Regions from separate parts of the Corynebacterium accolens genome, predicted to be linked through region 3. Evidence: predicted binding sites of a transcription regulator. Region 3 holds the regulator's gene; each other region holds the start of a gene.

Region 1 (4,337 bases), 410 kb from region 3:
AGCGAGGATGAAGGAATCGGCTCCCTTCGGTTTACCTTGGGGCGCCTTACCTCTGAAGACGATGTGGATTACGTGCTCGCGCACTTGCCAGATGTCGTTGCTCGGGCCCGCACGGTCTAGGTATCAGCCCTTTCTTTGGCAGCATTGCGCCGCGCGGCGATTGCCTGGGCAACGGTGAGCGCCCAGTTCTTATTCTTCGCCGCTAGCGGCCCCTGCGGTTCATCGTATTCCCACCGTCCGTCTTGGAAGAGCCAGACAATGTCCCCGCTGTGCGGATCCATGATGTAAAAGGCGCTTTTATCCGTCTTTACATTGTGGTGGTGCTGGCACAGCGATGCCAAGTTTCCCGCCGTTGTTTTCCTCCCTCTGAGAAATCGATCCTGTGATCCTTCTGGCACCTGTAGGCCGGGCGGTTGCACCCCGGCCAGCGGCACACACCATCTCGACCCTCCACATAGGCACCGATGAGCGGCGGCGTGGAGTAGGCCGGGCTAACCCTTGTTGCCGCCTGGTCCATATCCCGTGTCGTAGTCGGGGCTAGCCGGTCTGCGGTATCTGGGTGAACCCATCCATAGCCCTGGATGAAACCGGGCGCCGCTTTTATATCGCTGGCGCGATACATATAAAGGTGCACCTGAGATTTATCTTCGACGGTTCCGAGGATCAGCTGGGCCAGGGCATCGGCCTTGCTAATTCCGTGCTCTTCCGCCGTGCGCTGAACAACCTCGTCAATGAGGATGAGCGCATCTTCGTCGAACTCTACGTTTAACCCTGCTCGTCCGCCCGCGGTGGGGTAGATGAAATAGGATTCATTTTGAGATTCCTCTTCCTCGGCGTCCTTGTCTCCCGTAGTGTCCGGGGATTCCATCGTGATGAGCCCATTGAGCTTTCGACGCAGGGCAGCGTTCGATGGAAAACTTTGGCCCGGCTTTGTGGGAGTGAGGTACTTTTCCAGTTCGGCGTCTATGCGCTGGAGGGCGCTGTTGTCTACTTCTCCCAGCTTGCTCAAGACCGCATCAATGGTGATAAGCCGAGAGAAATCGAGGAAGTAGTAGGTTTCCTGCAGCAGTTGGGTGCGCGGCAACTCTTCTAAGCGGTACAGGGCCATGGTGATATCCCTCGTACGTCGCTCGCTCAAGCCGGTGCGCCCCGCCAAGGTATGGCACGAGATATCGAAATCGTCTTCTAGGCTAGGTTTAATTTCCTTCCAGAGCAGGTAGTCGGACTTTCTATTGCAGGTGGCACTAACCGCGATGTCATCGTGTGGGTCAGTGATGAGGTAGTAGGGTTCCACGGCGATTATCCCCCGAATTTCGCACTAAGTTTCTAATTTCCATAGCTTCACCATAAGCCACCCACTCAACCCTCGCAAGCCGAAAAGCGAATATATGTTCTAGATGGTACATTTCCAACGAGTTTGTCTACGCGAGTGAAAAATTTGTCTCTAAGGTGCGTGTGTTGCAAATGTGGTTAGTGTGAATGATTGTTAAACTCTCGCGCATGACAACTATGAGGGCACTCCGCAAGAGCATCATCGCGGTTATCGCTGCAGTTGCAGTCACGGTAAGCGGGACCGCTGCCGCACAGGCAGCATTGGGAACCAGCGCACCAAAAGGTATTGATATTGCTGCCCACCAGCACCCAGGTGGCATGCCTATTGACTGGAATAAGGTGAAGTCTGATGGCCAGTCCTTTGCCTTTGTGAAGGCAACTGAGGGTGGGGACTGGATTAACCCGCACTACGTCAAAGATATTCAAGCTGCCAATTTGCACGGTTTGAAGACCGGCGCATACCACTATGCGCGTCCAGCTGGCGATGCGAAGACGCAGGCCGCAAACTTTGCCACGCAGATTGCATTGGCGCCGAATCAGACGTTGCCGCCGGTGCTCGATATCGAGGTTTCCGAGGGCAAGTCCGCCTCCCAGTTGGAGAGCTGGATCGAGGAATTTACCACCGAGCTCAAGCGCCTGACCAACCGCACGCCAATGATTTATACCTATAAGTACTTCTGGATCGGTGAGATGAATAACTCCCAGAAGTTCTCCAATATGCCACTGTGGTTGGCGGCATACCAGGATGAAGCGCCGGATCCAGTGGGTGGGTGGAAGAACCTGTCCTTCTGGCAGCGCTCCGGATCGGGCAAGGTTGCCGGTATTCCAACCGATGTGGATTTGAACCTCTTCAATGGCACGAAGCAGCAGCTTGATTCCTTTAGCGGCGGCAATTACGTCGATATCGGCGGCGCGCTCGATAGCCTCGTGCTTGATGATGGCGTCGATCTGAGCGCCGATAGCACTCCGCTGATTGGCGCCATCTTTGCTCTTGCGGCAGGCCTCATCGCCATGCCCCAGCTTGCCGATGCCGCCAAGGATGCCGGCCTCGATGCCCAGGCCGCCGAGGGCTTGGCAGCTTTTGTGAAGACCTTGGAAGACGAGGACGCTCTGCCTCTCAAGCAGCTTGGCAAGATGGCAGTCGGTGACTTCACCGTCGGTGACTTGGCGATGTTGCTAGAAAACGCTGGCCATGTCAATGGCGTCGACAAGGGCGAAGTCTCTGGAGCTCAGGTAGAAGAAGCCAAGGATGCGGCGAAGAAGGCCGGTGCCGATGTCCCCGACTTCGACGCTAATCAGGTGGCCGAGCTGCTCAATCGTGTGCTGAAGTAGCTCCCGCAAAGAATTTTCGGGTCCAGCTTTCATCCTTAAAGTGAGCTGGGACGGCCCCACCTAAGAGTGCCTTTGCCAGTTGAGCGGCTTGTACCGAGCCCTCAGCTGGCAGTTTCGTGTCTGAGGCCAGCAAGATGATGTTTCCATACCGGCGCCCTTTGAGCATGGGCGGGTCAGCGATTACGGCGAGGTGATCGAAGACCTCAGAAAGCCCGGCCAGCTCTTCCTTAGCCAAGTGGAGATCCGAGTGATCGCCGCAGTTCGCCACGTAGAGGCCGCCGGCAGACAGGGATGACTTAGTCGCGTGGAAAAACTCCACAGTGGTTAGGTCTTTCGGGGTTTTATCCCCAGCGAAGACATCGCGGATAATGATATCGCGGCTGGCGGGTAGAAAACTTTCGGTTTCCTTTCGGGCATCGCCGGGGCGGATCTTGACGGTGGGGGAGCGGGGGACATCGAAAAGATCGCGGACTAATTCGCCCAGTTTGGCATCGAGCTCGACTACCGTATGGCGGCTGTCCGGCCACAGGTCGGCAAAATAGCGCGGGAGTGAGCAACCTGCCCCGCCGAGGTGGGTAACGCGCAGTTTATTGGGCGAGACCGTATTTAGCTGTTCTACCGCCGCTGCGATCCAGCGCATGTACTCAAAGTCGAGTTCCTGCGGCTCGCCCAGCACGATATGGCTGCTAGGAACGCCATTGACGTTAAGGATATAGGCCCCGTCGCGGAATTCATCCGGCACAACCTCGGCGGTGCCGGTGGAGATCTCGTAGGTGCCGGTGATGCCTGACCTGTTCGCGGCTCGCTTTCTACCCATGGGGTTCAAGCTTAGGGAATGGAATCGATTTAAGCTGCGTTGGGGCAAGGGAGTACACTTTCGGGCCTGTAGTCGAGGTATTTAAAGGGGAATGCAATGCGAGTATTGGTAGCAATGTCTGGCGGCGTGGACTCATCTGTCGCCGCCGCCCGTGCGGTGGAGGCTGGCCACGATGTCGTCGGCGTGCACCTGGCGCTGCATAAGGACGCGCAGCAAACGCGCGAAAAGGCCCGCGGCTGCTGTTCGCTGGAGGATTCCGCCGATGCCCGCCGCATTTGCGATAAGTTGGGCATTCCGTTTTATGTCTGGGACTTTTCGGAGGAATTCAAGGAAGAGGTCATCACGGACTTCGTGGATTCCTATTCCCGCGGTGAAACCCCGAATCCTTGCCTGCGCTGCAATGAGAAGATCAAATTCCGCGCATTGCTGCAAAAGGGCATGGCCCTGGGCTTTGATGCCGTTGCGACCGGCCACTACGCCACGCTTGATGATGACGGTTATATGCGCCGCTCCAAGGATGAGAATAAGGATCAGTCTTATGTGCTCGGCGTCATTTCCGCCGAGGAGTTGGACCACTGCTTTTTCCCCATCGGTGATACCCCCAAGCCGCAAATCCGCGAAGAGGCTGCGGCGCACGGTTTTTCCACGGCGAAGAAGCCGGATTCCTATGACATCTGCTTCATTCCAGACGGCAATACCCAGCAGTTCCTTGGATCGCGCATCGGGCTTCGGCCCGGCATGATTGTGGACCAAGAGGGCACGGAGCTTAAGGAACATGATGGCGCGTGGAACTACACTATCGGCCAGCGCAAGGGCTTGGACATCAAGGCCCCGGCCGCTGATGGCCGCCCGCGCT
Region 2 (4,337 bases), 480 kb from region 3:
GTGTCAACCAGGACACCAGGGCTGCGAATACTTCTGAGGGCACCGGCGCTGAGTCCAAAGATTCGGCCAACGACAACTCCCAGGGGTTCGAGCACCTCGGCCTGCCAGATAAAATTCTGCAAGCCGTTGCGAAAGTAGGCTTCACCACGCCGTCCCCTATCCAAGCAGAAACCATCCCGATCCTGATGGAAGGCCGCGACGTCGTGGGCCTTGCACAGACCGGTACCGGCAAAACCGCAGCCTTCGCGCTGCCGGTCTTGTCCCAGCTTGACCCGCAGGCGCGCCACCCGCAGGCGCTCGTCCTCGCACCAACCCGCGAGCTCGCCCTGCAGGTTGCAGACGCTTTCCAATCCTTCGCGGAAACCCTCAAGGGCATTGAAGTTCTTCCCATCTACGGTGGCCAGGCCTACGGCATCCAGCTGTCTGGCCTGCGTCGCGGCGCCCAGGTCATCGTGGGTACCCCGGGTCGCGTCATCGACCACTTGGAAAAGGGCTCGCTTGACTTGTCCCAGCTGCAGTTCCTCGTCCTCGATGAGGCCGATGAGATGCTGAACATGGGCTTCCAGGAAGACGTTGAGCGCATCCTGGAAAGCACCCCTGACCGCAAGCAGGTGGCGCTTTTCTCCGCCACCATGCCTAATGCCATCCGCCGCCTGTCCAAGCAGTACCTGCACAACCCGGCGGAAGTAACCGTTAAGTCCGAGCGCCGCACCAACGACAACATTAAGCAGCGCTTCCTGCTGATTCCGCACCGCGCAAAGATGGATGCCTTTACCCGCATCCTCGAGGTCATCACCTATGACGCCATCATCGTCTTCTGCCGCACCAAGCATGAGACCGAAGAGGTGGCCGAGGCCCTGCGCGATCGCGGCTACAGCGCTGCTGCCATTAACGGCGACATCGCCCAGGCGCAGCGCGAGCGCACCGTCGATCAGCTCAAGGATGGCCGCTTGGACATCCTCGTCGCTACCGACGTCGCCGCGCGTGGCCTTGACGTCGAGCGCATCACCCACGTGGTGAACTTCGATATCCCGAACGATACCGAGTCCTACGTGCACCGCATCGGCCGTACTGGCCGTGCCGGCCGCTCCGGCGAGGCAATCCTGTTCGTCACCCCGCGCGAGCGCCGCATGCTGCGCTCCATCGAACGCGTGACCAATGCTCGCCTCGAAGAGATGGACCTGCCGTCCGTCGATGAGGTCAATGAGAAGCGCAAGGAAAAGTTTGCGCAGGCCATTACCCAGTCCATGGACAACAAGCAGGCCGATTTCTTCCGCAACTTGGTGCGCAAGTACTCGGAAGACAACAACGTCGCGATGGATGACATCGCCGCTGCGTTGGCCGTCATGCACCAGGGTGGCAAGAACTTCCTATTGGAAGACAAGCCTTTGCCCAAGCCAAAGAAGGACCGCCGCGATCGCGATGACCGCAAGCGCGACCGCGACTTCAAGGGCGGCGGCAAGAACCGCGGCGGCTCCAAGCGGCCGGATGGTGACTTTGAGACGTACCGGTTGGACGTCGGCAAGCGCCAGAATGTCCGCCCAGGTGCCATCGTCGGTGCAATCGCCAACGAAGGTGGCCTGTCAGCCAAGGACTTTGGCCGCATCACCATTGCAGTGGGGCACACCCTCGTGGACCTGCCGAAGAACATGGACCCAGCTGTGCTGGACCGTCTGAAGGATACCCGGATTTCTGGGCAGCTCATCAAGATTCAGAAGGATACTGGTCGCCCGCCTCGCCGTGATGGCGGCGGCGGTGGACGCAAACATGGTGGTCGCTTCCGCGACTAATTAAACCTCCAAAGGGCCTCTTTTTAGAGGCCCTTTTTTCATGCCTTCTGACCTGCGCTTTTACTATAAATGGGGGTAGTGTGTCAGAGCGGTTTTGTATGGTGTATGGCGAAAGCATGTTCTAGTAAATCTCTTGAAAGGAAGTCCATGAATGCGCCATATTATGCCAATACCAATCCGGAAAATTCTACCTCCCGTGCAGCTACGGAGATTAGGAAGGCGGAATACCAGTTCTGGGAGAATCTTCATCCTGACCCAGATGATGATATCGAAATTATTAGCCAATCACTGTCTGATTTAACCGGGGCGCGTCAGTCCCGCATTAGAAATATTATTTTCGCCTTCGAGCGATTAAAGGAGCTGCCGCGGCTGCGCGCCCGGCAAGAACAGCATTTCCATTTAGATTTAGACCGACTGATTACGATTGACCAAACCCTAGCCAAACTCGGCGCCATTGATGCGGAGAAGAAATTCACTATCGATGACGCCCTGACCAACTACTTGACCCCAACTCGTCCCAATCAAAAGCTGCCCTCGCACCGCAATCTCCGCCGCAAGCTGCGCGAGCTCATTGTGCGCCTCGATCCCTCTATTGCCTCGCGGGATCCGCGCCGCAAGCAAACCTATAGCGTTGAACCTACAGGCGGGGAGTGGGCCGCGGTTTGTCTGGACGTCGGGTTGGAAACCGCGGAGATAATCGACCGCAATATTCGGGATATCGCTACGGACAAGGACCTCACGATGGCTGAGGCCGCAGTGGAGCTGCTGACTGGAAAGGCGCAGGCGAAGGCCAAGGTCGTGTTGAATATGTATCGCTGCGACCTGCCGGATGGACCCGCGTTTGTACAGAATTTAGGTTGGGTATCCCCGGAGACCGCGGATGACCTACAGGCTCGGGCGACAGCGACAAGGGATATGGAGAAGGCCGGTCAGGCGGAGAACCCTAACTATGTGACGCCGCCAGATATCCGGGCGTTTGTAGAGGGCTTGGACGGCACGTGCCGGTGGCCAGGCTGCACGCGGCCGGCGGTAGCGTCCCAGATGGACCATCGGCACGACTTTGCAGACGGCGGGCCGACCTCGGCAGCAAACCTCACCTGCTTATGCCAGCACCATCACAACATTAAGACCGATGGGAGGGCGTTTTATATCAAGGACCCGATAAGCGGGGACATCGTCTGGCTTTTTGATGACTCTACGTGGGTCTATGACTCCGCCAGCGGGCCGTTGGCGCCCAAGAACCGCAGGTGGGCGCAGACGGTGGCACAGGCGACGCAGAAGCGGAGGGAGAATGCGCATGCAGATGCGCAGCAACTAAAAGAAGAACTTCGGGAGGAGTCCACGCATGAAAAAGGGGACAGCGATGACACTGTCCCCGAAAAGTAAATGGCTTCCTAGATGTACATCAGGATAAGGCAGATGATCCACAGGAGGTTGAAGACGCCGCCGAAAGCGGACAGGGACTTCTTGATGGAGCCCAGGTTGGCGGTATCGCCGGATTCTAGGGCTGCCTGCGCCGTGCGCTGCTTAGGGAGGATGAGGAAGAAGAGCAGACACCACGCGATGATGGCCACGAGGATGGCGATGTGGAAGTTGACCTGGCTCTTGAAGGTTTCAATATCAGACAGGAACACTGCAAGGCCAAGGACCGGCACGAGGGCGGAAATGTAGCCGTAAGTATTGGTGATGTTGTGCAAGTTGCGGGCGGCGCCGAGGGCCGTTTTATCGCCCTGCGCTGCGCCCTGCAGCTGGGTCTGGTAGATGGAGGTGGAAATGCACACGGGGCCGAGCAAAACGATGGCCGCTGCCACGTGCAGGAAGATGAACAAAGTAGTCATGGAGGATGCCCTTCAGTTAAGAAAAGTTGCCTTGTTCACCCTAATCAATTTAACTGCTAGAAATCGAACCGACATTGCCTTCTCATTGCACGGACATCCGCGCGGGGCAACGGTAACTCGTACTTGCGCGCGATTTCTGCGAGGCGCCGCGAATAATCACAGCGATTGGCGGGCGGCAGCCACTCGGAGGGGAGGGAATCGGACTTTTCCTGATTGAGCTTCCGGCTGGTCGCCACCAAGTTGAGGGGATCGTTGGCAAAGCGGATCTTGGTGTCTTGGTCCCATTCTGCGGCACCCATGTCAAAGGCGGCAGAAAGTGGGAAGATGTGGTCGACCTCAATAGGGGAGGTGGCTGAAATCATCTCGCCCGCGTAGGGGTCATAGAGCGTGCCGGATTGCGGCCGGCAGTCTGCGAACGCCTCGCTGGCTTGGTTCTCCATGATGGCCTCACGCGTGGTGCATGCACCGTTTGGCTGCCAGCCGCCGAACTCGTCGCGGTCGTAGCCCTGCAATTCCGCGCGGGATGGAACGGTGGAGACATCAAAACGCGGAAAAGGCCACGCATACCATGCGATAACGAGAGCGGTTATGCATGATAGCGCGGCCAGGTAATAGGACTTCATGTCCTATTGGACTCCGCGAGGTGCGGGAAGGTTCCTACTTGTTATCGGAAACCTTTTCTGCTGCTTCCTCGAAGTCCAGGGAGTCG
Region 3 (4,337 bases):
GCAGATATGCAACCTCGTCTAGGTCACGCAGCGGCTCAAGGATCGCTAGCCCGATTTCGTTGGCGTTTACCTGCGAGGACCCGTGCCCCCGCACCGTTTCCTCAACCTCTTGGGCCAACTTTTTTAAGGCATCATCGCTAACGTCGCGACCCTGGCATGCGCGCCTAACCCCCCGAATGAGTTTATCCCGGCTAAATGGCTCAGCGAGGCCATTTCTCTTAACAACCAGCAGTACGGCCTTTTCCACAGTGGTGAAGCGTCCCTTACAGGAAGCACACTCCCGCCGGCGCCGTATCGATGCGCCGGCATCAACCACGCGCGAGTCAATAACGCGGGATTGTTCGTTATGGCAAAACGGGCAGTACACACTAGTCCTTTCGCTAATTTAGCTTCTCGGTTTAGTTTACCTCCCACGGCCAAGCCAAAAACCTGACACCATTGCGCCAGACTCCTCCTACTCGAGTGCCTGTCTCCGTGAAGCAAGCGGGCCTTATCTGCGGCCGGGAAGACAAGCTGCTGCCTAAAAGGCTCTAAGCCTTAAACCCCCGAAGTGCCTGCTTTTGTACACGCAGCACTACTGTCCGATCGCTGCTTCTACTTGCTGTACCGAAGCGCCAGGATCAGTCGGCGTTTCAGCGCTCGTACCCATCAGCCCGCCGGCAACCGTGCCGAAAAATACGGCAGCACCAAATACTGCACCGAGGAGGTAATTCTTGCGCGAACTATGCGCATCGTCTTCTTCCATCGGCCTGTTCGCGAAATCAGGTAAGGAACGTTCATCAGTCCACGTATTCGAATAACCTTCACGGTTCGTTCGATATACGGAATTTAAAGTCCTGATTTCCCCCTTTTCGGAAGGAGAATGCTGCACGCCCCAGCTTTGATCATCAATATCCCAAATAGCGGCTGAAGGGACGATCTGTGGACGTGCCGCGCGCTGTTTGACCATGTTATTGCGAGAGTGAAGTAGTTGAGACATTGCTTTCCTTTCGACGACCGCCGTAAGTCTAAAGCGGCCCCTTGACACAACAAGAGCTCAATGTCGCTCCTGTGTTCGAGATTGTTTCTATGTTCGATTTATAGCACCACTTCGAAAACCTGTCCAGTTTTTCGCGTAAATCTCGAACGCTTGTACTTTTCGTGCTACAAATGAGTTATGGCACGCAGGTGTCACCCAGTCCCTTTTCAAGCTATGAACGCAGAACCTCAGACCCCTTAGCTAGGAGCCGCACATGGGCCGCAAGAAAGCAAGCACCGCAAAGAACGATTACGCCTCCCTTTCCGAAAGGCAACGCCGCATCCTTAACGTCATCAGCGATGCAGTGATGCTCCGCGGTTACCCGCCCAGCATCCGCGAAATTGGTGACGCCGCCGGCCTGCAATCCACCTCGTCCGTGGCCTATCAGCTCAAGCAACTGGAGGAAAAGGGCTTCTTGCGCCGCGATCCCAATAAACCCCGCGCGGTCGACGTACGCCACCTCAACACTGACGACGCCGAAAAGAAGCCGGGCCGCAAGGCTAAGGACGTCCCCGATACCTCTGCCCGCGGCCCTGAAGAGTCTGCCGCCGTAGCTTATATTCCCGTCGTTGGCCGCATCGCCGCCGGTGCACCAATCACTGCAGAGGAAAATATCGACACGTATTTCCCCATGCCAGACGAGGTCGTCGGCGGAGGAGAGCTTTATATGCTGCAGGTCGTGGGCGATTCCATGCAGGATGCCGGCATCCTCAACGGCGACTGGGTCATCATCCGGTCGCAATCGGTGGCTGAGGAAGGCGAGTTTGTCGCCGCGCTTCTCGATGGCTCCGAGGCCACCGTCAAGGAATTCCACCGCGATTCCTCTGGCGTATGGCTCCTTCCGCACAACGATGCCTATCCGCCCATCAACGGCGATGATGCGGAAATTATGGGCAAGGTAGTATCCGTCTTCCGCAAACTCTAGGCCCCGGCCAGCTACTTTAACCAAGCCGCACGCGGGTGTTCGCCTGCGGTTGTTGTCGCCGCCGACACTCTGCGCCCGCTTTCTTGAAACCCGCTCTTTGCACTTCGTACGCTGCCCTGTTCCCCGCATAGGGAGCAGGGCCATACGAGTTTTAACGCATTCCACGCCTTTCTACCTCGCAATCGCGCCCCAAAAAGCCAACTTAAGCGCGCGGGGTTTATTGAGAAAGCACCCCCGAAATAACGGATCCGTAAGTTAAGCGCTACTAGGGTTGGCTTTCAACTAGGGCAAATAAAGCTGACTGACCTGCGGCTTTTATCCCAAACCAGACAACAGCGCACACCTTAATTTTTGTTTTCGTCCGATTACCGCCGAATTTTGACACAATGGAGGGAGAAATCCCACATCAGTTAGCTTTCACCGAGCGCCTGCATTCGCAGATGGAGTAACCGCCCGGCCGAAGGCGAGGAGCAAGGAGGGTCCGTGTACGCAGAGGAGCGACGCCGCCAGATCGCGTCCCAAACTGCAGTTGAGGGTCGCGTTAACGTAACCGATTTATCAGAGCGTTTCGAGGTGACTGCTGAAACCATTCGGCGCGACCTAGCCGTACTGGATCGTGAGGGCGTTGTCCACCGCGTTCACGGCGGCGCCGTGGCTTCGCAAGCCTTCCAGACCGCGGAGCTCACCCTCGATACCCGCCAGCGTTCCGCATCTGGGGCCAAGGCCGCCATCGCGCACGCCGCGCTCGACTTCCTTCCCCCTGGCGGCGGCAGCATATTCCTGGACGCCGGCACCACGATTAATACCTTTGCCGAGCTCATTAGCCAACAATACCCGCAGGCGCAGTTCAATATCGTCTCCAATAGCCTGCCCATCGCACTGTCGCTAGCCAATAGCGGCGTTCCCGATGTCCAGCTCCTCGGCGGGACCGTACGCGCTATCACCCAGGCCGTCGTCGGCGATACCGCCCTGCGCACCATGGCGCTCATGCGCGCCGATGTCGCCTTCATCGGTACCAATGCGTTGACCCTCGATCACGGCTTGTCGACAGCCGATTCCCAAGAAGCAGCCATCAAATCCGCCTTCGTCACGAATGCCCACAAGGTCGTGGTCATGTGTGATTCCAGCAAATTGGGCAACGACTACCTGGTGAGCTTCGCCTCCATTGCAGATATCGATGTCGTCATCACCGATTCCGGCGCGCCGGAATCCTTCGTCGATGCCCTGCGCGAGCGAGAGATCGATGTCGTGCTCGCCAGCGAATAGCTCCAGCATGCGCACGACTTCGCCCTCCCTACGTTGACATCTAGGCAGGGAGGGCGAACCCTTTTGCCGTTAGTTGAACTTTTCTATCTGCTCCATCGCTGCGGCGCGGGCGGCGGATGGGCCTTCGGAGTTGAGGGCGGCATCGGCAAGCTGTTGGCACTGGTCAAAGGTCAGCTCGGCCAATTGGGCACCAACGCCGGCGACTGCGGTCGATGCAGCAGACAAGGAGTTGACGCCTAGGCCGGTCAATACGCAGGCCAATAGCGGATCGGCCGCGGCCTCGCCGCACACGCCAACCGGTACGTTGTATTCGTGCCCCGCAATGCAGGTGTGCTGGATAAGCCGCAGCACGGCCGGCTGCCAGGGGTCGGTGAGGTACGCAAGCTGCGGTGACAGGCGGTCAGCGGCCATCGTGTACTGGGTGAGGTCATTGGTGCCGATGGATACGAAGTCCAGATGCGGCATGATCTTATCTGCCATCAGCGCTGCTGCGGGCACCTCAATCATCGCGCCCGCGGTCAGGCCGCGCTCCCGGCACAGCTCCGCAAACCACTGGGCTTCCTTCGACGTCGCCACCATCGGTGCCATGACCCAGGTTTCGGCATCGTCGCCGCGGGACTCCGCGGCCTGGGCGATGGCGTCCAACTGGCGCGTCAACAGGGACTCATTATCGCGGGCAATGCGCAGGCCGCGCACACCCAATGCCGGGTTCTCCTCAGAGGACAGCGTGGCATAAGAAATCGGCTTATCGGAGCCAGCATCCAAGGTGCGCACCACGACCTTGGAATCGGGGTAGGCGTTGAAGACCTTTCTGTAAATCTTTGCCTGCTCGTCAACGGAAGGCTCCTCGCTCGCGGACAGGAACGACAACTCCGTGCGGTAGAGGCCAATGCCCTCTGCCTGCGAGTCGGAAGCGATGCGGGCGGCGTTGCCATCGGCCACGTTAGCCAACAGCTGCACGCGGTGGCCATCCTTGGTTTGCGCCGGCCCAGTCCATTCGGCCACGCGGGCGGCGCGCTCGCGGTATTCCGCGACCGCCTTGGTGGATTCTTCCTCGTCCGCACCCAGCGTCACGGTTCCAAGCGCACCGTCGACGAAGACCAGCGTGCCGCTTTCAATCTCCCGCAG

The links. The regulator LexA, encoded in region 3, represses DNA repair genes until DNA is damaged. The targets are predictions, from matches to a motif close to CGAACANNTGTTCG.
Region 1: CACC_RS05220 (HNH endonuclease signature motif containing protein) is a predicted target of LexA. The motif match lies at 1,382-1,395, and genes of this name have one in related genera.
Region 2: CACC_RS04880 (HNH endonuclease signature motif containing protein) is a predicted target of LexA. The motif match lies at 1,900-1,913, and genes of this name have one in related genera.

What each region holds. Positions count from the first base shown of each region.
Region 1 is NZ_CP046605.1:1,082,994-1,087,330, forward strand. Features, by position in the region: gene CACC_RS05210 (cysteine desulfurase family protein) at 1-120, shown strand, start outside; gene CACC_RS05215 (hypothetical protein) at 117-281, opposite strand; gene CACC_RS05220 (HNH endonuclease signature motif containing protein) at 308-1,294, opposite strand; gene CACC_RS05225 (glycoside hydrolase family 25 protein) at 1,501-2,664, shown strand; gene CACC_RS05230 (spermidine synthase) at 2,645-3,481, opposite strand; gene mnmA (tRNA 2-thiouridine(34) synthase MnmA) at 3,578-4,337, shown strand, end outside.
Region 2 is NZ_CP046605.1:1,009,799-1,014,135, forward strand. Features, by position in the region: gene CACC_RS04875 (DEAD/DEAH box helicase) at 1-1,790, shown strand, start outside; gene CACC_RS04880 (HNH endonuclease signature motif containing protein) at 1,938-3,176, shown strand; gene CACC_RS04885 (hypothetical protein) at 3,185-3,628, opposite strand; gene CACC_RS04890 (HNH endonuclease family protein) at 3,685-4,251, opposite strand; gene putP (sodium/proline symporter PutP) at 4,286-4,337, opposite strand, start outside.
Region 3 is NZ_CP046605.1:1,492,912-1,497,248, forward strand. Features, by position in the region: gene nrdR (transcriptional regulator NrdR) at 1-367, opposite strand, end outside; gene CACC_RS07155 (hypothetical protein) at 575-979, opposite strand; gene lexA (transcriptional repressor LexA) at 1,233-1,943, shown strand; gene CACC_RS07165 (DeoR/GlpR family DNA-binding transcription regulator) at 2,427-3,209, shown strand; gene ptsP (phosphoenolpyruvate--protein phosphotransferase) at 3,279-4,337, opposite strand, start outside.